4 regions of the Bradyrhizobium sp. Leo78 genome follow, and region 4 is predicted to be linked to each of the others. Evidence: riboswitches for the same ligand, from Rfam matches in the RefSeq annotation. Region 4 holds a riboswitch; each other region holds the start of a gene.
The links. Region 4 has a riboswitch for cobalamin ahead of AC5ZG1_RS06790 (TonB-dependent receptor plug domain-containing protein). Riboswitches for the same ligand answer to the same signal wherever they lie in the genome.

Region 1 (5,897 bases), 220 kb from region 4:
TACTGATCTCGCGCTCAGGTTTTGTAAAGGAGATTCGGCTTGGCTGCTGCGGCCTTTGTCCTGATCTCTTGGCTGTCACCGCGCGCCGGACATTGTCCCTAGGATCGCAGTCGCCGCCAGCCTATGACGATGCCACTCGTCGATATGATCATTCCGATGAGCGACAGCAGCAACACAGCGATGTCCCATGCTGGGCGATGGCGCAGCAGCGGCGGAAAATCGAGACTGTGCAGCGCATTGAACAGCCAGCGATACGCCCGGCGGCTGTTGTCGACGAGGCCGAGAATATCGCCATTGCGCGGATCAATGTAGAACCAGCTCTCAGCCGCGTCGTCGAAGCCCACGCGCAACACGGGCAGAAGCCGCTCATTGTGATGCGAATACCAATAATCATCGAACTGCTGGAGGCGCAGGCGCGCGGTCACCGCGGCGTTTGGCAACAAGCTATTCGCCGCTGAGAAAATCTCGTCGTCGGAAAGCACCTTCGTGGCGCCGCTTGCCGGATCGGCAACAGTCTGATCGCCGTCGCGGTCGGTGAGCACCATCAGCGGATGGCCGCCGAGCCAGACCAAGCGAGCTTCGACCGCCCCGAGCGGAGGCATCGATTGGAAGGCTGCGACAATCCGCGGCGCATCATGCCCAGCATATCGGACCGCCATCTCCCGGCTCGGGCCTCGGCCTGCAAAATACTCGCCCGGATTAAGCGACAGCCAACCGCTGAATGTCCACGTCAGGACGAAGATGCCGCCGATCAATCCGGCGATGTGATGCCAGGCCATCCATCCCCGATAAGGCGTGACGCTGCCCCGGGCATAACGCTGGCGCAATCGCAGCCGTAGAATGCCGATCCAGAAACCGGTAACCGCCACCACGAGGCAGATGCCTGATATCCAGAGCACCGCTTGCCGCCAACTTGCGCCATCCTGGCGGAGGACCGTGGGATAGATCCAGTGTGGGATCGAGCCTAGCCAATTCCAGATCCGCTCACGTCGCGTGGTGTCGAGCGCCAGTTCACCGGTCTTCGCCGAGACATAGAGCTCGGTTCCGGCTTCATCTCCTAGCGACACCAGGAGGAGCGGCCGCAAGGGATCATAGCGCGCCGTGACACTCCATTGATCGCGTTCGATTGTGCCAATCAGTCTTGGATGCACGGCATTCGGATGATGGCGGGCGATCGCCAGCGCCTGCTCGGTCGTGATGTCCTCGATCGAATGACCGTCCGTTGCCGATATGGTCTTGCGTGCGCCATTCCAGTCCAGCAGCCGATAGACGGGGATATCGTTCAGCATGACGAGGCGAAGATCGCGCGGATAGTTCGCAACACCGGCAATGGCCATGGCTCGATCGGGCGCCACGAGCACGCGGTCCCAGGCGATCGGTGGCAGCGCCGCCCAGCGCTCGCGATCGGTCAACTGCGGGAACGCCACGTACATCATGACGATGCCCGAGACGAACCACATCGCGAACAACAGGCAGGTCGCGATGCCGATCCAGCGATGGGTGATGTAAAGCCACCGCCGTCCTCTCCAGATCAACGCGCGGCGCATGATCAGAACTTCACGTTGACGGACACTTCTGCCGTGCGCGGCATGCCGAGCAGCCATTGCCCGGAAGGGGCGGACGTGGCGTAGACAGTGTCGAAGAGATTGTAGAGGCGAAGCGCCACCGTGGTTTGCCCGTCAGGCTTCCAGCGCAGTCCGCCGTTGACCACGGTGTAGGCGGGGCGAAGCTGGGTATTGGCGTTATCGGAGAATGTTTGCCCTACGATCTGCACGCCGCCGTAGACGGACCAGTTCGGCGCGAAGTCCCAGGTCAGCCACACGTTCGATACCTGCTGCGGCACATTCGTCGGAACGTTGCCGGCGTAGCTGACGAGTTTGCCGCCCACCACCTGGCTGAAGTTGTCGTACCGGGCCCGCAGCACCGCGAGATTGGCATCGACGCGCCAACCATCATTCAGTGCCAGGCCGATCGATGCTTCGATTCCGCGCGACGATTGCTGGCCGACTTGCAGCGCCAGGCCGGCGGGATTGTTGGGATCCGGGACCCGCAGGTTGTTCTTGACGATTTCGTAACCTGCCAGCGTCCATTCACCACGGCCGCCCCAGAATGATTGCTTGACCCCAACCTCGGTTTGCTTGCCCGTGGCAAGCTGGAAGGTTTTCTGCGTGGCCGACAGCGAGATGAGATTGGTGACGGGATCAACGGCTGTCGCATATTGTCCGTAAAAGGCGAGGTTCGAGACGGGCGTGTAGACCACGCCGGTTCGCCAGCTCGTACCCGACAGCGAGATATCGAAATTATTCGTTGGTGTCCTGTAATCGGTGCGGTCGACATCCGGCCGGTCGAACCTGATGCCGCTTACAACGGACAACTGATCGGTTAGCGACAGCCGGTCCTCGGCAAACAACGCATATTGATTGACGATCGCATTGTAGCCAGGCGTGGTTCGCGTCGTGGAGGTCGCAAAAGACCCCATGTCGCCGGCATAGGGACTAACCGAAGATGCGCCGCCATAGGGCGAATTGTTGGTGTGGGTAAAATCGATCCGGTTGACGTCGAAGCCCGCAACGAACTCGTTGGCGAAGCCCAGCAGATGACCACGAAACGTTGCGTCCATCCGGTTACCGACCTGAGCCTGGTCGTGGAAGATCTCGATGTAGCTGGTGCGGTCGATCAACCGTGTTGCAGGATTCCAACTATAGTTCTCGACATCACGCCAATGCCGACGGCTGGTCAGATAGTAGAGTGTGTTCTGGACCTTGACTCCTTCCGTCACGTCCCACTCGGTCTTGAACTGGCTCCAGTTATCCTGATAGCGGATCGCGCTGTCGAGCACGTTGTAGTTCTTGAACCGCAACGTGTCGTCGATCCCGCCGTTGATCAGCGGTGTGCCGAAATAGCGCGAGGGGCTTCGATTGCTGTAGTCGTTCGAGAGTGTGAAAGCGAGGTTTTCGGCGGCCTGGACACGCACCGCGGCGGAGACCGCAACATTCGATGTCTCGTCGCGATCAACCCAGCCGTTCGAGATGTTGCCGATGGCATTGACGCGATAGGATACGTTCGGATTGATCGGGCCGCCGCTATCCACCGCAATGCGTCGCGTCGTATTGGTGTCGAGCGATATCTCGGCATCGTTGTAGGGCGTCGTGACCGGTTTCTTGGGGATCACATTGATGATCCCACCAATTGCGCCTTCCCCGTACAGAACGGAGGCTGGCCCGCGCATGACCTCGATGCGATCCGCCGACCACGTATCGAATGGAAAGGTCACGGTTCCTGCGCCAACATAGAGGCGAGTGCCATCATACAGCGTCATCACCGAATTGCTTCCGGTGAAGCCGCGCGTGCTGAACGAGAGGCCGCCATTGCCGGGCGCCGGGCTCGCGGTAAAGCCCACTGCGTTCTGGGTGACCGCGTCCGTGACATTATGCTGGCCGCGTTCTGCGATGGTCTGCGACGTAATCGTTTCGACGCTGGCGGGCGTCTGCAGCGGAGTGAGGTTGAGGCGGCTGCCACTCGCGTTCTGCTTGTTCAGGTTTAGCGTCGGAGATGGCGTGTCGGACGTTGCGGTCGAGGGCGTGGTGCTTCGCGCCGCCGGGCTCCGGCTCGACTGAGACTGCGCAGGTCGCGCTGCGGAAGTTGAACGCTGATGATTGAGACGCTTTGCTGCAGGCTTTTGCGGCTGGATAACGCTCACCGGAGGCAAGACATGGGACGTCTCAGGCTGCTGGGCCTTTGCCGAAGAAGATTCGAGCAGGAGAACCGGCAGAAAGTATCTGAAAGCGAGCCGGGCAGCATCACGCTGCCTTACGATAGTAACAATAGAGAGCACGAGCAGACCTCGGTATGACGTCAGTGGCACGTCACCGCAAACGAGGTCTCGCTCGAACGTGCCTATGGCACGCCGGTCGAAAACAATGTCTGTACTCCCCGACCGACATTTTTGCGTGTGACCACGGCTGACGGCAGGTCTCCTGGCTTGCGGGTCCCAACCCTTCGTCGCCTTCCCAGGACCGAGGCTCCCAGTGGCGCATGACGAAAGATTCGCCGCTCACAGTTGCGGGGGCAGCCGCGGCATAGAGGAGAAGTCCCCGCACCGCGTTCCCTTTTGATCCCCGTAGGGGGAACCGTCAGTCGTGATCTAGGAGGTTGTCTGAGCCGAAGTCAATCCTCTCATTGCAGGCTCTGGACGGAGCGGAGAAGCCACGTCGGGCCGGCCGGCCAAGCCGTCCTTGGTATCAAACATCTGCGAGTCCAGAGGGATCTTCCGCAAGCCGCTCTGCCCATCTCAGATCGTCCTTGTCTACAAGCTTCTCGTGCACGGCGAGGAACGCATTCGTCGCATCAGGGCCGCAGTCGGCCAAAGCGGCCTCCAGGCGCGCGAACTGCCGGCGGAGCACTGTCTGAACAAGTTTGCGGCCTTTGGCCGTAGGGTAGAGTCGTTTCTGCCTTCGGTCCTCTTCGCCAATCTTCGCGATCAGCAGGCCGTCCTTGATGAGTTGCCGCATGGTCGGATTCAAATTCTGGTGCGACACACGCATCGCACGCAAGAGATCACTGACCGTCGCTCCCGGATTCATCGCGGTCAGAACCAACACACGATTGTGCAGGCGGGTGAGACCGTAGGGCTCCAGTGCGGCTTCGGCGTCCGCAGCAAGAATCACGTTGGCGAAGAAATGCAGCAAAAACGCCTTCAGAGTCTTTTTGCGAAGATCGGCTGGGACTTCTGACTGCGCCTTAGAGGCGTGAGAGGAATTCTGCTGCTTCACCAAACCGACCATCCCTGTGAATCCGCCACCTCCTTAACCGACAATCTAGGTCCCAGCCAGACGTCCCGCAACGACCAAATATCACAATAAACTTGTACTATATAAATTATTGGGGTATCTGTCGCCATCCGGTCGCAGGTTTCAGTGCCGCGACCGGCCCTAGGCAGGAGACAGTCGTTCTGTCGCCACTTGGGGCAGGAACGCACGACAGCTTCGAGCAAAAACAACAGAGCTGTTAGGATGGGAGGAAATTGTGAACTGGAAATTTTGGACGGCTTCGATTGCGGTTCTTGTTGCAGTGCCGGCGGCGCCGCCCGCAAATGCAGGGCCAAACGGCATCACCATAGGGGTGCTCAACGATCAGAGCGGACCCTACGCCGACGGCTCGGGAAAAGGTTCGGTCGTAGCAGCGCAGATGGCGATCGAAGATTTCGGCGGAAGCGTGCTCGGCCAACCGGTGAAATTGATCTCGGCTGATCACCTGCAAAAGGTCGACGTAGCGACATCCATTGCCCGCAAATGGCTCGACGTCGAGCACGTCGACCTTATCCTCGACGTTCCGAACTCCGGAATCCTGCTCGCTATTCAGGACATCGTCAGGAACAAGTCCGGAATTCTGATCGCCGCCGGAGGCGGCACTTCGAAGTTCACCGCCGAGGCGTGCTCGCCGTACGGATTTATGTGGGTCTACGACAGCTACGCACTCGCCAACGCCATGGGCCGCGCAGTTACCGAGAGCGGGGGGAAGTCCTGGTTCTTCCTTCCGGTGGATTATGCCTGGGGCGAGGCGCTTTCAGCAGACCTGACGGCGGCGATCAAAGCCAGCGGCGGCACCGTGGTGGGATCCGTCAAGACGCCGCTGAATACGGCGGACTTCTCGTCCTTTCTATTGCAGGCGCAAGCTTCGAAGGCCGATGTGGTCGCCCTGTTGAACGCCGGTTCCGACACCATCAACTCTGTCAAACAGGCAAACGAGTTCGGAATCACACAAAGCCAGAGATTGGCGACCGGACTGTTCTACCTCACCGACGCTCACGCCGTGGGTCTGAAAGAGGCGCAAGGGCTGATCGTTTCCGACGGCTACTACTGGGATCGCACGCCGGAAACCCGCGCCTGGGCGGAACG
Region 2 (5,897 bases), on a different contig from region 4:
GGCGCGCGGCGAGCCGTCGCGGATGAGATCGAATCCGGCGCTGGTCGCAACCAGCGTGATCGCGGTCGCCCCGGAATGCGCGCAGCCCTTGGCGCAGCCCGAAACGTGGAGGCGCGCGTCCGCGGCGATGTGCGGCGCAAGCGCGGCAGCCAGCGTGCGGGTATCGGCAAGAGCCTCGCGGCAGCGCGGCGCGCCGCTGCAAGCGATGACGCGAAGCGCTGGGTCATCGGCCTCGGTGATGAGGTCCGCACCGCGCGGCATCGTGCGTGCTCCCTCAGCAAGAATCATCCGCCACGGTGTCATACGCAACCCTTGCGCATCTGCGGCAATAAGCCGAAGCGCCGAATGGGGCAGTTGCCCGAATGCGACGCCGACCATCGCACCCAGCGGACAAAGACCGGGACGAGGCACAGCGATCGTCGGTGCGGGCTCGGTCCTACCGAGCAGTGCATCCGGCAATCTCGCGCCGGCCATGATGTGGGCGGCCATGCGCCCTCGCCTGCCGCTGGTGCCGCCTGAGGTAATGAACCATTCGGCAAGCGCGACTGCAACGCTCACAGCGTCGCCGCGCGTAACGGAGCGACCAAACTCAGCGCCATCGGCGCGCACCAAAAGGCCGCCCGCGCGGCCACGCTCGATCCGAATGTCCGCGGATGCGCCAGCAAGCACCCGTTCCTTGCCGTCATCGACAGCGAAGCCAAATTTGGTCGGAAGAGCTAGCCCACTGCCGGCAAGGGCCTGCTCCAGTTCGGCTGCGAGCGAACGCGTGTCATCGCCTATGCCCCAGAACGGTGTCACCAGGATGTTGCGATGCGACTCGGCCTCCGGATCATGGTCAAGCAGCTTCAATTGGGCGAGACCGTCGAGCAGAGACAAGTGTCCCTGATCACTCACGCCTCTGATCTGGAAGTTGGCCCGGCTGGTCAAGTCGATCAAGCCGTTGCCGTAACACTCTGCCAGATCAGCCAGCCCTGCCGCCTGTGCCGCATCGAGCCTTCCGCCATAGGGGCGCACGCGGACCACGAGCCCGTCGCCTGACTGCATCGGCCGCAACGCGCCAGGGCACCAGCCCTTGATAGCGACCGTACTCATGACGCCTCGCGCGGCGCAGCCGCGATCGAATTTCGGCGCGTCTTCCAGAGTGATGCCAAGCCAGTGACGACCGTGACAGGGACTTTTGCGAGCGTGTTCATTCCGCGGCTTCTGGCAGGGCGGCGATAGGTGGAATGCGAGCGAGCGATTGTTTGCGGAAGATCTCCGGCCGGCTGCGCCATGGCACGATGCCATCGGGTGCCGCCGCGTAAGCTGACGCGCCGGCAATCACGTCGTGCGCGTTGCCATCGGACAAGCGACCGTAGACATAGGACCACCGTCCCGGCGCGCTGAGCGCGACCGAGCAGCCCTGGTTACAGGCGGACAGGCATTCGACGGGAACGACGACGCCGTCAGGCACGCCCGCGTCGAGAATAGCGGCATGCAGGCGCGCACCGGGCGTAATCTCGCCTTCCCCGAGCGTCTGGCCCGGGCGGCATGTGATGCAAACGTGAAGAGTGACGATCATCGCCCCTTCCTGAATTGACGGCGGGAAGCGATGAGGTGCACGAACCGTCCTTGAGGAGGCTTCGCTTTCCCCGTCGCGGAACACCCCGTCCGCCGGTCTCAACGTTGCGCTGGCAGGTCTCCCGGCTTGCGGAGCAGGGTCTTTCCCTTCGATCCCCGCCTTCCCGATCCCCAGGGGATCAGTGGCTTCGGGCATCTCTCCGGTCACGGTCGCGGGGGCGGCTGCTTTTCAGGCCAAGCCGTTTGGCTCGAGCCCTATCGCATTCCCTCTTCGCCTGTCGCAGAACAGGCACCAACGCGGGCCGACCATTTGCTCTGGGCCGCAACTTGTCAAGCCAAAGGGACCACGCCGGATGATGTCCGAACCAGATGCCGCCGAGGACGGGGACATCGTCGCGCCCGAGGGCTCCACCGACGCCCGCCACGCCATCAAAATGGCGAAAAAGGAGATGGTCCGCGAAAGATCAGGGCGACCAAGGGCGGCGAAGAGGGACTGATCGGGCGCAGGTGATAAGCCAGGGCTAGCTCGGTAAAGCTTTCGTCGATCACCAGACGGCCGACACGCGGCAGGATCGAAAGAAGTTCACTCTGATCATGATGCTTTCCGTCGGGATCGTTCGGGTTGACCACGATCGCGAGCTCAGCCCTCGCGAGCGCCTCGAGTTCCCGCCGCGATGGTCTCGTGATACGCTCGCGGACCGCTGAGCCGCTCGCCGAGCGCTCCAGCTATGGCGGCTTCGAGCCAGCCGGCATTAATCGAGCGGCGCCGGTTCGCATCGCGCATCATGCATGACCACCCTGCGAAGACCGGGGCGCGCAGCACGAAGAGAACAGCGGTCAGGCGAGCTGGAATGAAGTTTGCCACATCATCGATGCGCGCGCCGCAGCCCAACCAAGGGCTTCGTGTCGCGGCGTATGATGGCCGATCATAGAGTCCAGTGCGTTGATCGCCTTGTAGCCGGCGATGCCAGGTACCCCACCCCGACCAAGCCGGGATTTCTACTTCAGCAAATATGCGCCTGCGAATTGTTCGGCCATCACCGCACGTTCTTCTTCAGTTTGACCCAAATGCGACATCGACCCGTGATGGTCCTTCGCATCCAGCGTATGATGGTCATTTCGATTTAGCACCTCCTCCATCCCTGCCGGATCAGGCTGCGTTGTCTCGTCGAGGATCGGCATGGGCATTTCGGTGGCAGGGCCTGGCGCGGCGAACGCTAAACTAGTCACAACCGATAGCGGAATGCCGAGTTGCACTCGGGGGAAGCTCCCTTCGAGGGCGTGATCGCGGCCTCGTGGGAGGGCCGCTACAGGTCACCTCCGCGGCCGAAGTCTCTCCGCGAAATCATGAAGCAAAAGGAAAGCAATGAGCGCGATTGACCACTGGTGAGTCGTGCGACATACGGATCTTTCTTTACAGGCGTCTCTGGTTGCTCAAATATCTTCTGCGGTGGGTCAGATATCCCCCTCCACATCTGTCACAGATAGGGAGGCTCTTCTATGATCCTATTCAGGATAGTCTTCGCAGTAAGCGCTATCTTGCTAACCAGGGATGCATTTGCGGAGCCGGCGAATCTGGATCGGGACAGCCCCATTTCGCTTTGGGTCGCCAGCAGACTGCACCGATCTGGGAATGACATACGTGAGGAGTGATTCAAAAGGGGACGGTGACAAATGCTGGACTGGAACGAAAGTGTATTGTTCAGGTTATCCCGCCCCTGAAGTTGCATTCATCGGTTATGATGCTTGTGACGGTTTTCAATGTCATCGAACGATGTGCGGTAGCAATCCCAGTCCGGGTCCGAGGGTAATCGCAAGTGAGTCTTGGTACTTCTGTCCTGCCTGCGGCAGTGCAAATATTAGAAGGATCTTGAGATTGAACAAAGTTCCTAACGCACAGATTGCGGGTGCTTGTCCGTGGCGATATTTCTAGGTTCGTGATCATTGGGCAGTGCGTAGGCGCAGTCAGCGCACATGATCGCCCGCTTGTCGCCGATGCAGGTCCGATCCTTGCCGCCGTTGTGCTTGCAATCGCGGCATTTGAATAGGTAGTCACCTGGCGCGCGCAAGATTGACGGAGCGGATCGCTCGAATTTTCGCCGACGTTCAGCGCCCGCATCGACCGGGTGATCGATTAGGCTGGCTACTTCCGGTATTGGCCCTTCGGCGACCTCGTCATAGGGAGCTATGCGGGAAACTGGGTGATGACGGACTGAGATAGGCGGCGTATCGAGGCGGGTGTCGAAGCCTGCCAGAACCTCTCAAGGAGAGCGATACGCCATGAACGAGACTAGCAACATTGTCCCGCTCCGTCAGCCCGACGAGATCGACGATCCACTGACCAATATCCTGCGTGCTGGTGCGCGGCAGCTTCTGGCGCAGGCCGTCGAGGTCGAAGTCGAGACCTTTCTTGCCACGATGAAGGATTTGAAGCTTGCCGACGGACGCGCCCGTGTCGTGCGGCATGGTTACGGCCCGGTGCGAACGATTGCGACGGGCATCGGTCCGGTCGAGGTCGCGCGGGCGAAGATTCGCGACCGTGGGGCGGCCGGCGATAGTGAGCGGATCCGGTTCGGCTCGGCGATCCTGCCGCTGTGGGCACGGCGGACCAGAAGCCTGGATGCGCTGTTGCCGATTCTGTACCTGCGCGGCATCTCGACCGGCGATTTCCAGGAGGCGCTGACGGCCTTGCTGGGCAAGGACGCACCGAACCTGTCGCCCGCGGTGATTTCCGGGCTGACCGCGGAGTGGCAAGGCGAGTACGAGCGCTGGCAGAGGCGCGATTTGTCGGCGCGACGATACGTGTATGTGTGGGCCGATGGCGTCTTCCTGCAGGCCCGCATGGAAGACCACGGCGAGTGCATGCTGGTGCTGATCGGCGCGACGCCGGAAGGCAAGAAGGAACTGATCGGCTTCCAGGTCGGCGTGCGGGAGAGCGCGCGGAGCTGGCGTGAGCTCCTGATCGACGTCAAGCGGCGCGGGTTGCAGATCGCCCCGGAAATTGCCGTCGGCGACGGCGCGCTCGGCTTCTGAAAGGCGCTCGACGAGGTCTGTCCCGGCACAAGGCACCAGCGATGCTGGGTGCACAAGACCGTGAACGTCCTGGACAAGGTCCCGCTCTCGGTGCAGGCCACCATGAAGAAGGATCTGCGCGAGGTCTACTGGGCGCCGAACCGGGCGTCCGCCGAAGCGGCGATCGACGTTTTCGCCGAGAAATACCGCGCCAAATACGGCCGGGCGGTCGAATGTCTGGTCAAGGATCGCGACGCCCTGCTGGCCTTCTACGACTTTCCTGCCGAGCATTGGGATCACTTGCGGACGACCAACCCCATCGAAAGCGTGTTCGCCACCGTGCGGCACCGGACGGTGCACACCAAGGGCTCGTTGTCGCCAACCACCGCCAGGCTGATGGTGTTCAAACTGGTGATCGCCGCATCAAAGACCTGGCGGCGGCTCAAAGGCACAAATCAGTTGCCGAAGGTCATCGCAGGTGTCAGATTCAACGACGGCATCGAGGTCATCCAAATGCCGGCAAACCACGCCGCCTGATCACCTCATCACCCAAAATTCCGCATAGCTCCGTCATAGGCTCCAATGTCCGGTTTGCGCCATAACCTGCCGATCCTCCGATTTCGCTCGTGCGGTCGAAGCCGAAGTACGCCATTGGCGCGAGGGATCAGTTCTCAGAGACAACCCGACTGCTACCGGCTACGCGATGTCGCAATTCGCGTTCACGGGTACGATAGCCAGCACCATATCGTATGAAATCCTAGTTTGGGATGAGAAATCGTGGGCTAAAAATGGCCGGAAGCGACTGGAACCGCCGGCCACGCCCTGACAATCCGCGCAGATTCTTGGAATGCCAACGTTGGTATTCGTGTTGGTACCGAGATTTCGCCGTCATAAAATGCCAAATGAAATCAATAACTTGTCTGTCCAATTCGGCGCCGGCCAGGGACAGATTGCGGCGCCGGAAGTGCAGGACAATTCCAGCATCTGGTTGGCGGCAAATGCGATCGGAATCAAACCGCGGGACCGCAGGAATCGAACTGCAACGCAACAGGCCGACACCTTCTAGGTGCGCGATGCAGCCGCCTGCAATGGGTAAACTTCTTAAGCGATTTTGTAGGTGACCAGCTAGTCACGTGAATCTAAAGTTCGCCACATAAGGTCTGCTGGGCTTTATGGCAGAAGCGTTTGACCGAGGCCAGAATCTGGTCTGCGGACTTGGTCCATTTGAAGGGCTTCGGGTTTCTGTTGTGCAGGTCGATGAAGGTACGGATGTCGGTCTCGAGCTGCCTGACGGAGGTGTGGACACCTCGCTGGATCTGCTTTCT
Region 3 (5,897 bases), on a different contig from region 4:
GCGAGCCCCGGAATGACGGGGCGATGGAGCTACCGCGCCACACGCTCCAATTCCTTCGTCAGCACATCCAGCGCATCGGCGAGCATCACGCCGCCGCAGACGGTGAGACGTTCGGGAAGCACGATGCGCCTCGCAGGCGGGTAGAAGTGCTCCAGCGCCGGATGCAGCAGGAAGGCGCGGCCGTTGTCTTCGGCGCGGTCGCCGGCCTCCGACACCAGGATGAAATCCGGCCTCAGTTGCACGATCGCCTCCAGCGAGGCGTAACCGCCGGCAGCGACGCCGAGGTCGCCGGCGGGATTGAGCAGGCCGGCTTCGGTCAGAAGCGACGAGACCAGGCTGTCGCTGCCGGACACCCAGCCGCGGCGCGCCAGCGGCAGCACGCGATAGTGCTTGCCGGTCGCGGCCTGGCGCGCTCGGGCGATCGCGGCATCTAACCTTGCAATCGCGACCTTTGCGCGGTCCGGATGTTGCACGATCTCGCCCATCTCGCGGATCTGGTCCTTCACCTCGTCCAGCGTGCGCGGCACGCTGAACTCGACGAGATGAAGGCCGTTGGCCTTCAGAAGCTCGCGCGTTGCGCGCTTGTCGAACAGGCTGGCGACGACGATGTCGGGCTTCAGCACCAGCACGTCCTCCGCGCCGCCGGAAAGGATCGGGAAACGGCGCGCCTGATCGGCGGCGAAGGATTGCCAGGCCTCGCGGGAGTACCGGCTGAGGCCCAGGATCTGCTGGGGATCGGCGAGCGAGAGCAGCAATTGATCGCTGCAGACATTCATCGAGACGATCCGCGGCGGGCTCGCCGCATGCGCGACAGTGGTGGACAAGACGAACGCTGCAAGGCATGCAGCGAGCCGGGCCATCAGATCTCCGCCCAGGGCACGATCACCGTCTCGCGCTGATGCTCGGCGCGGAAGGCGCTGACGCGGAACACATCGGCCATGACCGTTTCCGACAGCGCGTCTGCCGGCGCGCCCTGCGATGCGAGGCGGCCCTGCGCCAGCACCAGCGCATGGTCGGCAAAGCGCGCGGCGAGGCCGAGGTCGTGCGTCACCACGATCACCAGCACGCCCTTGTCGGCGGCGGCACGCAAACCCTTCATGACGTCGATCTGGTGGCGCGGATCGAGCGAGGCGGTCGGCTCGTCCGCCAGGATGATCGGCGCCTCCACCGCGAACACGCGCGCCAGCGCAACGCGGCTGCGCTCGCCGCCGGAAAGCTCGGTGACACGCCGCTCCGCGAACTCCATGACGTCGGCCGCCTGCATCGCCCGCACCACGGCCTCAGTATCGCGCGGGGACAGCCGGGCCGGATCGGTCGCGCCATGCGGGTAGCGGCCGAGCGCGACGATGTCGCGCGCCGGCAGCGGCCAATGCACCATGTGCCCTTGCGGAAGATAGCCGAAGCGCTTGGCCCGTTCGCGCAGCGGCAGCGCGGCAAGCGCCTCGCCTCCCACCTTGATGACGCCGTCGGAGGGAATGAGGCCGGCGAGCGCGCGCAGCAGCGTGGTTTTGCCGGCGCCGTTCGGACCGACCAGCGCGACGAGATGACCGGAGGCGAGTTGCAGCGACACATCGTTGAGCACGCGGCGGCCGGCGAGCACGACGTTGAGGTGTTCTACAACAAGCGCCGTCATGCGACGCCTCCGCCGAGCGCGCGACGCTCGCGCATGATGAGATAGAGGAAGAACGGCACGCCGATGATCGAGGTCAACACGCCCACCTTGATGTCCGACGTCGACGGGATGATGCGCACCGCGATGTCGGCCGCGAGCAACAGCGCCGAGCCGGCAAGCGCGCTCGGCACCAACAGCCGCGCCGGATCGTGGCCGATGACGGGCCGCATCAGATGCGGCGCGACCAGGCCGATGAAGCCGATGGTGCCGGTGACCGCCACCGCGCCACCGACGCCGAGCGCAACGCCTGCGATCACGAACAGGCGCAGGCGGCCGACGTCGACGCCGAGGCTTTGCGCGGTCTCTTCGCCAAGCGTGAGCGCGCGGAACGCGCTGGCTTGCGACAGCAGGATGGCGCTACCTGCCACGATGAACGGCAGCGCCAGCGCGACATGCTGGAAGCTGCGGTCCTCCAGGGAACCGAGCAGCCAGAACGCGATCTCGAGCGCCAGGAACGGATTGCTCGCGAGGTTCATCACCAGCGCCGTCGCAGCGCCCGCAAGGCTCGAGATCGCAAGCCCGGCGAGGATCAGGATCAAGAGGCCCGCATTGCGGCCGGCAATCGCGAGCAGCACGAAGACCGAGCCGAATGCGGCGATGATGGCGGCGACCGGCAGCGCGTAGGAGCGGACATCGGCCAGCCCCAGCGCGATCACCAGCACCGCGCCGAACGCCGCCGATTGCGGCGCGCCGAACAGCGAGGGCGAGGCTAAGGGATTGCGCAACAGGCCTTGCAGCGCCGCGCCTGACAGACCGAGGATAGCGCCGATCGCGAATGCCAGAATGGTGCGTGGCAGGCGGATCTCGCGCACGATCACCTGCGTGACATCGCTGCCGCCACCGAACAACGCCTCGATCACCGTCAGCGGCGACAGCCGCACCGGGCCGGTGCCGAGCGAGATCAGCATCAGCAAGGCAACCAACGCAATCATTGCAACGGTCGCCCCCAACCGCCGCCGCGCGGCCAGACCCGCCGCTATCGTGAAATCATGTGCACTCATCGCGCCCTGCTTCTTGCAGCGAATTCGGTGGCAGACAAGCGACACCGGAACAAAAAAACGTATGAGAGCCAGGGAGCCGCAGTTTCGCCGGGATTGACTCACGTGCCGCCAAAATCCTAGATGGCCGCGACGGTTCCTATCGGGATCAAAAGGGAATGCGGTACCGGGAAACTTCCCGTAAAGCCGCGGCTGCCCCCGCAACTGTATGCGGTGAATCCTTCGTCATATGCCACTGGGAGTCTCGGTCCTGGGAAGGCGACGAAGGGTAACGACCCGCGAGCCAGGAGACCTGCCGTCATACGTGGTCACACGCGACGATGTCGGTCGGGGAGTACAGGCATTTGCTTCACCTGAAGCGCGAAACGCGATGGTGAGCCTTGGTTCGCTGTGACGTGCCACTGACGTCATACCGAGGTCTCGCCGATGTTCTCTGCTACCACAGCCACCAAGCAACGCCGCGCGCTGCTGCTCGCGTCGAGCATGCTGGCGCCCGCTTTGTATGTTTCCGCCGCGCAGGCGCAGGAAGCGCCCTCCGAGCAATTGCCGCCGGTCGAGGTCAGGGCGCCCGGCGACCACAACCGCACCCGCGCCAAGCCCGCTTCCGACGGCACTCCAGGTCCCCGGCGTCCCGCGCCGGGCCAGGTGCCGACCAACGCGCAGCCGGCCGGCGGCGCGGGCGCTGGCGGCGCCGCCGCTGGCGGAGCTTCATCCGGTGGCGGTGGCGGCGGCCCGCAATTTGCCGGCATTGTCGGGACGTCCTCGACCGTGATCACCGCCGACGACATCGCGCATTCGCCGACCCAGGTTCTGGCCGAGATCATCGCGCAGGCCCCCGGCGTGCAGCTTCAATCGCTCTATGGCGGCGTGAACGGCGCCAAGACCTCGGTCGACCTGCGCGGCTTCGGCGCGTTCGCCACCGCCAACACGCTGTTCCTGCTCAACGGGCGACGGCTCAACGACATCGACATGGCGCAGGTGGATCTATCGACCATCCCGCTCGATTCGATCGAGCGCATCGAGATCACCCGCGGCAACAGCGGCGCCGTGCTCTACGGCGACAATGCGATAGGCGGCGTGATCAACATCGTCACCAAGACCGGTGTCGGCGGCCCGCCGGTCTCGATCCGCGGCGAAGCCGGCTATGGCTCCTTCAACCAGCGCATGGCCGCAATCTCGACCGCGATGAATTCGGGACCCTGGTCGGCGTCGTTCTACGGCAACGGCATCAAGTCCGACGGCTACCGCGTGAACAATGCGCTCGACCAGCGCAACGGCGTCGGCAATCTCAACTACACGACGCCGGACCTGAAAGCCTTCCTGACGGTGACCGGCGACGACCAGAAGCTGGGCTTTCCCGGCGGCAGGCTGGTCGATCCTTCGATCGGCGTCAATCAACTCGTCACCGATCGCAAGGGCGCCGCCACGCCGTTCGACTATGGCAACCAGCAGGGCGCGAGCGCGACGGCGGGCTTCACCAAGACGCTCCTGAACGGTGTCGACCTGATCGTCGATGGCGGCTACCGCCAGAAGGACACGCAAGGCGCGTTCTTCGGCACCTCGCCATTCATCAGCGCGGCATCCACCTACAATGACGCCGCGTTGCAGACCTGGTCGATCACGCCGCGGCTGAGCATCAACAATTCGATCTTCGGGATTCCCTCGTCGATCCTGACCGGCATCGACTATTACGATGCAACGTTCCACCAGCAGCGCGGCGCGTTCCGGGGCGTGCCGCCGATCCATACCTACGACCTGTCGCAGCAGTCGCTCGCCGGCTATTGGCAGCACACGGTTGGCCTCTTGCCCACCACCGATTTCTCCTATGGCGCGCGGGTGCAGAACACCTGGCTCAGCGCGCGCGATCGCTACGATCCGAACGCGCCGTTCGCCTTCGACGCGCAGGCGACGCCGCTCGACCAGAGCGAGACCAATTACGCGCTGCATGTCGGCGTCGAGCATCGCTTCACCGAAATGTTCTCGGTGTTCGCCCGCGCCGCGCACGCGTTTCGCACGCCCGATGTCGACGAGCGCACGTCCACCGGACCCGCGTTCGATGCGGACTTCAACCCGTTGCCGCAGAATTTCCAGTTGAAGACGCAGACCTCGCACGACGTCGAAGCCGGCTTCCGCGTCAAGACGGGCCGCTTCCAGGTGCAAACCAGCATCTACAACATGGACCTCGAGAACGAGATCCATTTCAATCCGGTGCTGTTCTACAACATCAACCTCGATCCGACCCGGCGTTATGGCTCCGAGACGCAGGCCTCGCTGCGGGTCAGCGATACCGTCTCGCTGCGCGGCGGCATGGCTTACACGCGCGCGGTGTTCCGCGAGGGACAGTTCGCGGGCAACGATGTGCCGCTGGTGTCGCGCTACACCGGCAATCTCGGCGTGACCTGGAATATCTGGGACAACTATCTCGTGTTCGATGCCACGCTGCGCGCCTGGAGCTCGCGCGTCATGGACAACGACCAGGCCAATACGCAAACGCGCATTCCGGGCGATGCGACGATCGACCTCAAGCTCAGCGGCGCCTATGAGCATTTCTTCTGGTCGGTCAGCGTCAACAACGTCCTGAATGCGCTCTATTACGACTACGCCATCGCCTCGAACTTCACGCCCGGCCGCTTCAGCGCCTATCCGCTGCCGGGTCGGACTTTCCTGGTGAAGGCCGGCGCCACGTTCTGAAGCGATCGGCCGGTCCGCGAGCCACGCGCGGACCGGCTTGTTCCGCCCGAATCAGCCATTATGTCGTGATGGCGGGAGATCGACATGGGCGGGATCGGGAAGAGAAGCCAACCTCCGAAGCAGGAAGGCGGCAAGCCAATGCCGCCGCCTCCACCTGCGCGTCACGACGAAGACGACGACTACGAAGACGGCGACATCGCCACACCGAAGCGCGATCGCTACGGCCCCGACGACGAGCCGTTGTAAGACGCTTCGCGTCATTGCGAGCGCGGAATTGTAGGGTGGGCAAAGGAGCGCAGCGACGTGCCCACCATCAGGCACTCCGCTCGCAATGGTGGGCACGCTTCGCTTTGCCCACCCTACGACGGCTGATGCAGTCCCGCGAAATCGTCGCGCTCGATCTTGCGGATGCTCTTCACATCGAGCAGATGCGCGCCGAAGCCGCCGCGAGCGACCGTCTTTGCCAGTTTCGGCGAGACCAGAGTGAGGCCGACCGTCATCGTCAGCGGCACGGCGCTGAGCCAGTCGAGCCGCAC
Region 4 (5,897 bases):
GGCACTCGGCGTTAAAGCGTTGCTCCAGAGCTTCGGCTCTGATTCAATCAGAACCGAAAGATGCACGAGACGCGAAGGCGATATGCGGTTAGTGCCAATCACGAATGGCAGCGCCTCATTCGCCGCCGTCCCACTCGCGACTGGTGCAGTGCAAGAATTCGCGAGTTCCAATCCAAAGATTGCTCCACGTCAATGGCGCTTTGCTACCTGACGGTGTATGATGCGGACTGGGTATCCGATCGGGTCAGGGAGATTGGTCGAGGCAAGGGCGGCTCTCAGCATCGAGAGCCGCGTGGAAGGCGAATGCGTACCGTGAAGCAACATAATGCTCCTACGTGCGGATCGGATCGAACCAATGCACAGGGATGGCCAGGCATTGGCGCAGCAAGCGCGAGCGATCGGCTGTACTGGAAACTAGCCTCCGACCTTCTCTTTGTGGTGCGCCCTTCATGTGAAGGGCGCTTTGTTTATGAAGATATAAACCCGGCGTTCGAATCTCTTGTTGGGATCGCGTCGGAAGACATCCGGGGGATGGCCGTTTGCGACTGCATGGGGAAGCAGGATGCCAGGTCCGTTCACGAGGCGCTTGATGCTTGTCGCGCCGGAGGTGCCGAGGTTCGGATCCGGCATCGGCTCGCGCTCGGGGGATCCCCACGAACTGTCGAGACAATCGTTGCGCCAATCTGCGGTCCCATGACCGGCTGCATTGCCACCTTTATCGGTAGCCATCGGATCATGGACGGAGCGTCCTCCCACGACCTTGCAGCCATCTCCGACGGTCGTGCGAGCATGGGCGCCACGCTGGTTTCCATTCAGGAAGACATGCAGCAGCGCATTGCCTCCGACCTCCACGATTCGACCTGCCAGCATTTGATCGCCGCAAGCCTCGGGCTCATGCGGATGCGGAACAGCTTGAGTGAGCCGACCAATGCCGAGCGGCTTTGCGACGATATCGATGCGTCGATCGATCAGGCAATCAAGGAAATTCGGGCCTTTGCCTACCTGCTGCACCCGCAAAATCTGACGGTTGCCGGGCTGAAGGCAGCAATCGAGAGATATGCGGAAGGGTTCGCGGCGCGCACATCGTTGAGAGTCGATGCCAGCATCTCGCCCGAGATCGATCGCGTACCTTACGACACGCAGCGCTCCCTGCTGCGGGTGGTCCAGGAGGCGCTGACGAATGTCTTCCGTCATGCAAGAGCAACGAAAGTCGAGATCGCGATCGAGACGACCGATGACCATTTCCGGCTGAGGGTCAGCGATAATGGGCGCGGCATGCCGCTCGACCAGACACTCGGCGGCGCGATGGCAGGGCCGCCCGGCGTCGGAATTCCCGCAATGAAGGTGAGACTGCAGCAGATCGGAGGTACCCTCGAAATCCGCTCCGAGCCGGGACCGGGGCAGCCCGGCACGACATTATCCGCGGTGTTCCCGCGCGGTCCGGCGACCGAAAAATCGCCGCCGGCCAAGGGCCGCCCCCGCCATCATGGTCCGCGCAAACGGGTTCACTGATCGTACAGCCGAACTCGCGTCACTGGTGCCGGTCGAGCCTGCGACGCAACACGAGTGGGAGCTAACCCGCCATGAAGCGCTTTCTTATCGCCGACGATCATGAAGCGGTGCGGTCGGGACTACGCGCGGTTCTGGAGCAACGTGCCGACTGGGAAGTCGTTGCTGAGGCGAACGACGGCAGCAAGGCCCTTGCCGAGGCGATCGCAAACCAACCCCATGTCGCAATCGTCGATTTCTCCATGCCGCGCATGACGGGAGTGGAGGTCGCGCGGCGGATCAGGGAGTATCGCCTGCCAACCGAAGTATTGATCTTCACGGTCCACAATTCCAGCCTGCTGGCCCAGGAGGCATTCGAGGCAGGCGCCCGGGCATTCGTATTGAAATCGGATGCCAACAGGCTGTTGTTGGCGGCGGTTGAGTCGCTTCTGGCGCATAAACCATTTTGCACCGAGAGCTGTTCGCCTGAATCGAACGAGGTCTCGACCGGAGATCGGGACAGGCTCTCGCCGCGGGAGCGATTAGTCGTCAAGCTGATTGCGGAGGGCTACAGCAACAAAGGCATTGGCGCCATCCTGAACCTCAGCGTCAAAACCGCCGAAGCGCACCGGGCGGCCGCGATGCGCAAGCTGGATATCCACTCGACGGCGGATCTGGTCCGCTACGCGGTTCGCGCCCGCCTGCTGGAAGCATGACACGCCAAAGCATGATCCGGCGCTTGATGTTCCGGCTTGTTCTACCATGAGCCCGGGAGGCTAAGCTGACCTCAGTATATTTCCCGCGAAATCCGAGGGTTTTGCGGGATAACTGCCGGAAAGCCAATCGGTATGATTCTGACCTCGCTGTCGGCTATCGCTATCGATCGTTCCAGCGCAAGGGAACGACGCCATGAAACGCATCCTGATTGCGGATGATCATGAAGTCGTGCGTTCCGGGCTTCGCGCGATCGTTGAAACGCGCTCCAATTGGATTGTAACTGCAGAAGCTCCCGACGGTGAGCAGGCGATCGCATTGGCGTTGGAAACGAGACCGGACGTCATCATCGCCGACTATTCCATGCCCCTCGTAAACGGACTGGAAGTCAGCCGCCGCATCAAGACGCTTCGTCTGCGTTCGGAAGTGTTGATCCTCACCATGCATGAAAGTGAGGAGATTTTGACCGAGGCTCTTCTGACCGGGGTACGTGGCTTCCTGCTCAAATCGGACGCCAGGAAGCATCTCATTTCAGCAATCGAAGCTCTGCTCGACGGCCGACCTTACTTTACCAGCGTCGTGTTGGAGAAATTGCTGACCGACTACCAGCTCAACAAACAGAACAAGTCCAGTGCGCTCCTCACATCGCGGGAGCAGAACGTCGTGCAGTTGATTGCAGAGGGGCATACCAACAAGGCCATCAGCTCCATCTTGAAGCTTAGCGTGAAGACTGTCGAAACCCATCGGGCGTCCGCCATGCGCAAGCTTGGCATGTCATCCACAGCCGAGCTGGTTCGCTATGCGATTCGCAAGAAGCTGGTTGCGCCCTGAGGCGCAGACAATTCAAGCGGCAGTCGTCGCGCCGGGTTACGCAGCGAGTATTGGATCATTGGCTGGAGTTCACACGGCCCCGCCGGTGATATCGCCCGAATGCCACGCGCGGATTGACGGCGCATGTGGCCCCTCGCCCCGACGCCGCGGCCATACATGCCGCCCGCGTGCGGAAGGAGCAATCTCCCGGAATCCCAGTGGTTCGAGATTGCAGGCAATAGGGATAGTCCCGTGCCGTAGCGGGACCAGCTTCGGCAATCCAGATCAAGCCGGCCGCAGATAAGAGTGCCATCAGGTAGCGCATGAGATCACCTCGCTCATTGAGGATATCTCCATAGTGCCGAAGGAGGACGCGCCTGAAAATACATGATTCCCCGGGGGCCAGCTTGACAAGATTCCCTAGAGCGCGCCGATCAGGATCGCGCCACCGAATTCTGAAGCCACGACGCGGGTGTCGAGAACAGGCATTACAGGTTCAGACCTTCCGTAGGATGGGTAGAGCCCCGTGCTTTTCAAAGATCTCGATGGCAGCGAAGCTGTCACCAACTCGATCAGCGCCGGCTCACGCCCCTCGTGCATCGCGGATTGCCTGGGCGACTTTCGTCGCCTGCGACACCCGTCCGATTCGCGCGCCCGTGACGATCTTTTTTCGACGCGTGCTCAAGCGCGGCACCATCCCTTCGTTGGCGGTCGATCCGGCGGAGGGATAGGGAATGAAGTCCGCGGCCCGACGCAGCGCGATAGCCTTTCGAGCCGCTTCGACATTGGCGGTGCGAGCTGCCAGGTTGTGAAGACGCCTGAGTTCGCTGTTAACCCGCTTCAGTGCCGCGGCAAAGACCTGCTTGCGTTGTGATGGACGATCGGCAGTTCCGGGGAAGTTCGCGCCGCGAGGCTGGCCTTTCCCGCGCATCTCTCGCCGCTTTTGTCGGCCGAGCGTTCGCTCCTTGTCGCGCATCTTGCGCAAGCGGGATCGCATGTCCGCAAGATCAGCCGGCTCGACGTCATAGATGGCGGGATGATGCGTGAGGCGGATCGTCTCGTACTCGTCGTGGCTGAGGAGGCTACGTTCGAGTTTGCATGGGATCGACATTTCCTGTTCCTCCGTTGAATCTGTCGATGCTCACATGAACGGCATCATCCAAGTTTAGCGACGCGTGTGGGTGGCATGTGATGCTCGCATAAGGCTGTAGGATTTGTCATCTGCTGTCCCTTCGCCCGTCAGCAACTTTCTGTGTTCGTCATTCAGGTCGCCGCTATCAGCGATCCGCAAAAATGCTGTTGGGTTCTGATCGTTATCGATTTGAGTTTTGCTCCGCCTTGTGCTTCTTTGCGCGCGTCATCGGTGCCCTTTGTAGGGTGAAACGGGAACGCGGTGCGGGAATCTTCCCCAATGCCGCGGCTGCCCCCGCAACTGTAAGCGGACTATTTGCGATCCGGATGCCACTGGGCCTGCCAAGCAGGTTTGGGAAGGCGGATCGCGAGACGACCGCAAGCCAGGAGACCGGCCGTTGACGGGTATCAACTCGTTCGACGGTGGGTCGGCGGAAGGGCATTAATGAACTTGCGGCGTTTTCTTGCCGGGTGTGCGGCCGTTGCTGCGTGCGGTCACACTGGCGCCATGGCCCAATCGGGTCCCGAACAGCTTCCTGCTGTTGTCATCAATCCGGAGGTCCGGTCCAAGCCGGCCCCGAGGAATAGGCAAAGGTCTTCAACAACCCATCCTGCGCGCCCGGCGCCCGGTAACGAGGCGCCGGCCGCGACTCCCGAAGTGGTCGTGACTCCCGACCGTACACTGGAGCCGGCGAGCCGGACCGGAAGCTCGGTCAGCGTGGTCACGCACGAAATGCTCGCGACCAGCAATCCGACCTCGCTCGTCGATGCGCTGCGGACCGTGCCGGGACTCGATATCACCGAAAGCGGCGGACCAGGCGCGACGACCAATGTGCGCTTGCGCGGCGCCAATACCGGCCAGACGCTGGTCATGATCGATGGCATCAGGGTCAACGATCCGACCGCCGCCAGCGGCGACTTCGATTTCGCGATGTTCGCCCCGGGCGCGATGCAGCGGATCGAGGTGCTGAAAGGACCGCAGAGCGCGCTCTACGGATCTGACGCGATCGGCGGCGTCGTCAACATCATCACCAAGAAGGGCACCGGTCCGGCACAACTCGACGTCAGCACCGAGGGCGGAAGCTACGGCACGGCGAGCACCAGCGCAGCGCTGACCGGAACCTCTGGGCCGTGGTCCTACGCGTTCACGGGAAGCGGGCAGCACAGCAACGGCTTTTCACGCTACGGCTATCGCATCCCCGCGCTCGAAGCCAAGTATGGCCCGCTCGAGCGCGATGGCTTCGACCGCGTCGGCGGTTCGGCACGCGTCGGCTACGATTCCGGCGAAGGCGTACGGCTGGAGACGGGCATGCTGGCCTCATTCACGCGGTCCGCCTATGATCAGGCCTCCGGAACGTTCCCGGACACGCCGTCGAGCGCGACGCGCCTGCTCGAACAGGTCTGGGGACGCGCGTCGTTCGACACGTTCGGCGGCATTCTCACCCATAGCGTGAGCGCATTTGAGACGCATATCGACCGCTCGTTCGACGACGTCACCTACAAGATCAACAAACTGCCGCAGAACACGACATCCATCCTCTCCAATTTCGTCGGCGACAGCACGGGCCTGGAATATCAGGGCAACCTGAAGGTCGGCCCGCTAGGATCGCTCATCGTCGGATCGCGTGTGCAGCATGAAACGGCGAGCACCTCCACCACCAACCTATTGCCGATTCCTGGAGCGTCGACGCCACAGCTCGCAGGCACGCAAGACACCAATTCAGTGTTTGCGCTCTGGCAACTGCCGATCGGCG

Region 1: linked by a shared signal. The riboswitch ahead of AC5ZG1_RS07840 (TonB-dependent receptor) and the one ahead of AC5ZG1_RS06790 (TonB-dependent receptor plug domain-containing protein) in region 4 are both predicted to bind cobalamin.
Region 2: linked by a shared signal. The riboswitch ahead of AC5ZG1_RS41840 (DUF1636 family protein) and the one ahead of AC5ZG1_RS06790 (TonB-dependent receptor plug domain-containing protein) in region 4 are both predicted to bind cobalamin.
Region 3: linked by a shared signal. The riboswitch ahead of AC5ZG1_RS29445 (TonB-dependent receptor) and the one ahead of AC5ZG1_RS06790 (TonB-dependent receptor plug domain-containing protein) in region 4 are both predicted to bind cobalamin.

The regions. Positions count from the first base shown of each region.
Region 1 is NZ_JCAMOT010000004.1:274,735-280,631, reverse strand. Features, by position in the region: gene AC5ZG1_RS07845 (PepSY domain-containing protein) at 99-1,547, opposite strand; gene AC5ZG1_RS07840 (TonB-dependent receptor) at 1,550-3,700, opposite strand; cobalamin riboswitch at 3,951-4,150, opposite strand; gene AC5ZG1_RS07835 (MarR family transcriptional regulator) at 4,242-4,784, opposite strand; gene AC5ZG1_RS07830 (ABC transporter substrate-binding protein) at 5,026-5,897, shown strand, end outside.
Region 2 is NZ_JCAMOT010000077.1:72-5,968, reverse strand. Features, by position in the region: gene cobG (precorrin-3B synthase) at 1-1,092, opposite strand, end outside; gene AC5ZG1_RS41840 (DUF1636 family protein) at 1,190-1,561, opposite strand; cobalamin riboswitch at 1,656-1,872, opposite strand; gene AC5ZG1_RS41835 (hypothetical protein) at 1,990-2,190, opposite strand; partial or broken gene AC5ZG1_RS41830 (CobD/CbiB family cobalamin biosynthesis protein) at 2,243-2,538, opposite strand; gene AC5ZG1_RS41825 (hypothetical protein) at 2,560-2,742, opposite strand; partial or broken gene AC5ZG1_RS41820 (IS256 family transposase) at 3,841-5,109, shown strand; partial or broken gene AC5ZG1_RS41815 (IS630 family transposase) at 5,712-5,897, opposite strand, start outside.
Region 3 is NZ_JCAMOT010000028.1:78,916-84,812, reverse strand. Features, by position in the region: gene AC5ZG1_RS29460 (ABC transporter substrate-binding protein) at 30-860, opposite strand; gene AC5ZG1_RS29455 (ABC transporter ATP-binding protein) at 860-1,633, opposite strand; gene AC5ZG1_RS29450 (FecCD family ABC transporter permease) at 1,630-2,604, opposite strand; cobalamin riboswitch at 2,787-2,984, shown strand; gene AC5ZG1_RS29445 (TonB-dependent receptor) at 3,097-5,361, shown strand; gene AC5ZG1_RS29440 (hypothetical protein) at 5,446-5,607, shown strand; gene AC5ZG1_RS29435 (hypothetical protein) at 5,721-5,897, opposite strand, start outside.
Region 4 is NZ_JCAMOT010000004.1:52,797-58,693, forward strand. Features, by position in the region: gene AC5ZG1_RS06760 (Bax inhibitor-1/YccA family protein) at 1-15, shown strand, start outside; gene AC5ZG1_RS06765 (sensor histidine kinase) at 193-1,512, shown strand; gene AC5ZG1_RS06770 (response regulator) at 1,584-2,204, shown strand; gene AC5ZG1_RS06775 (response regulator transcription factor) at 2,398-3,033, shown strand; gene AC5ZG1_RS06780 (DUF3551 domain-containing protein) at 3,089-3,337, opposite strand; gene AC5ZG1_RS06785 (hypothetical protein) at 3,596-3,997, opposite strand; cobalamin riboswitch at 4,357-4,557, shown strand; gene AC5ZG1_RS06790 (TonB-dependent receptor plug domain-containing protein) at 4,808-5,897, shown strand, end outside.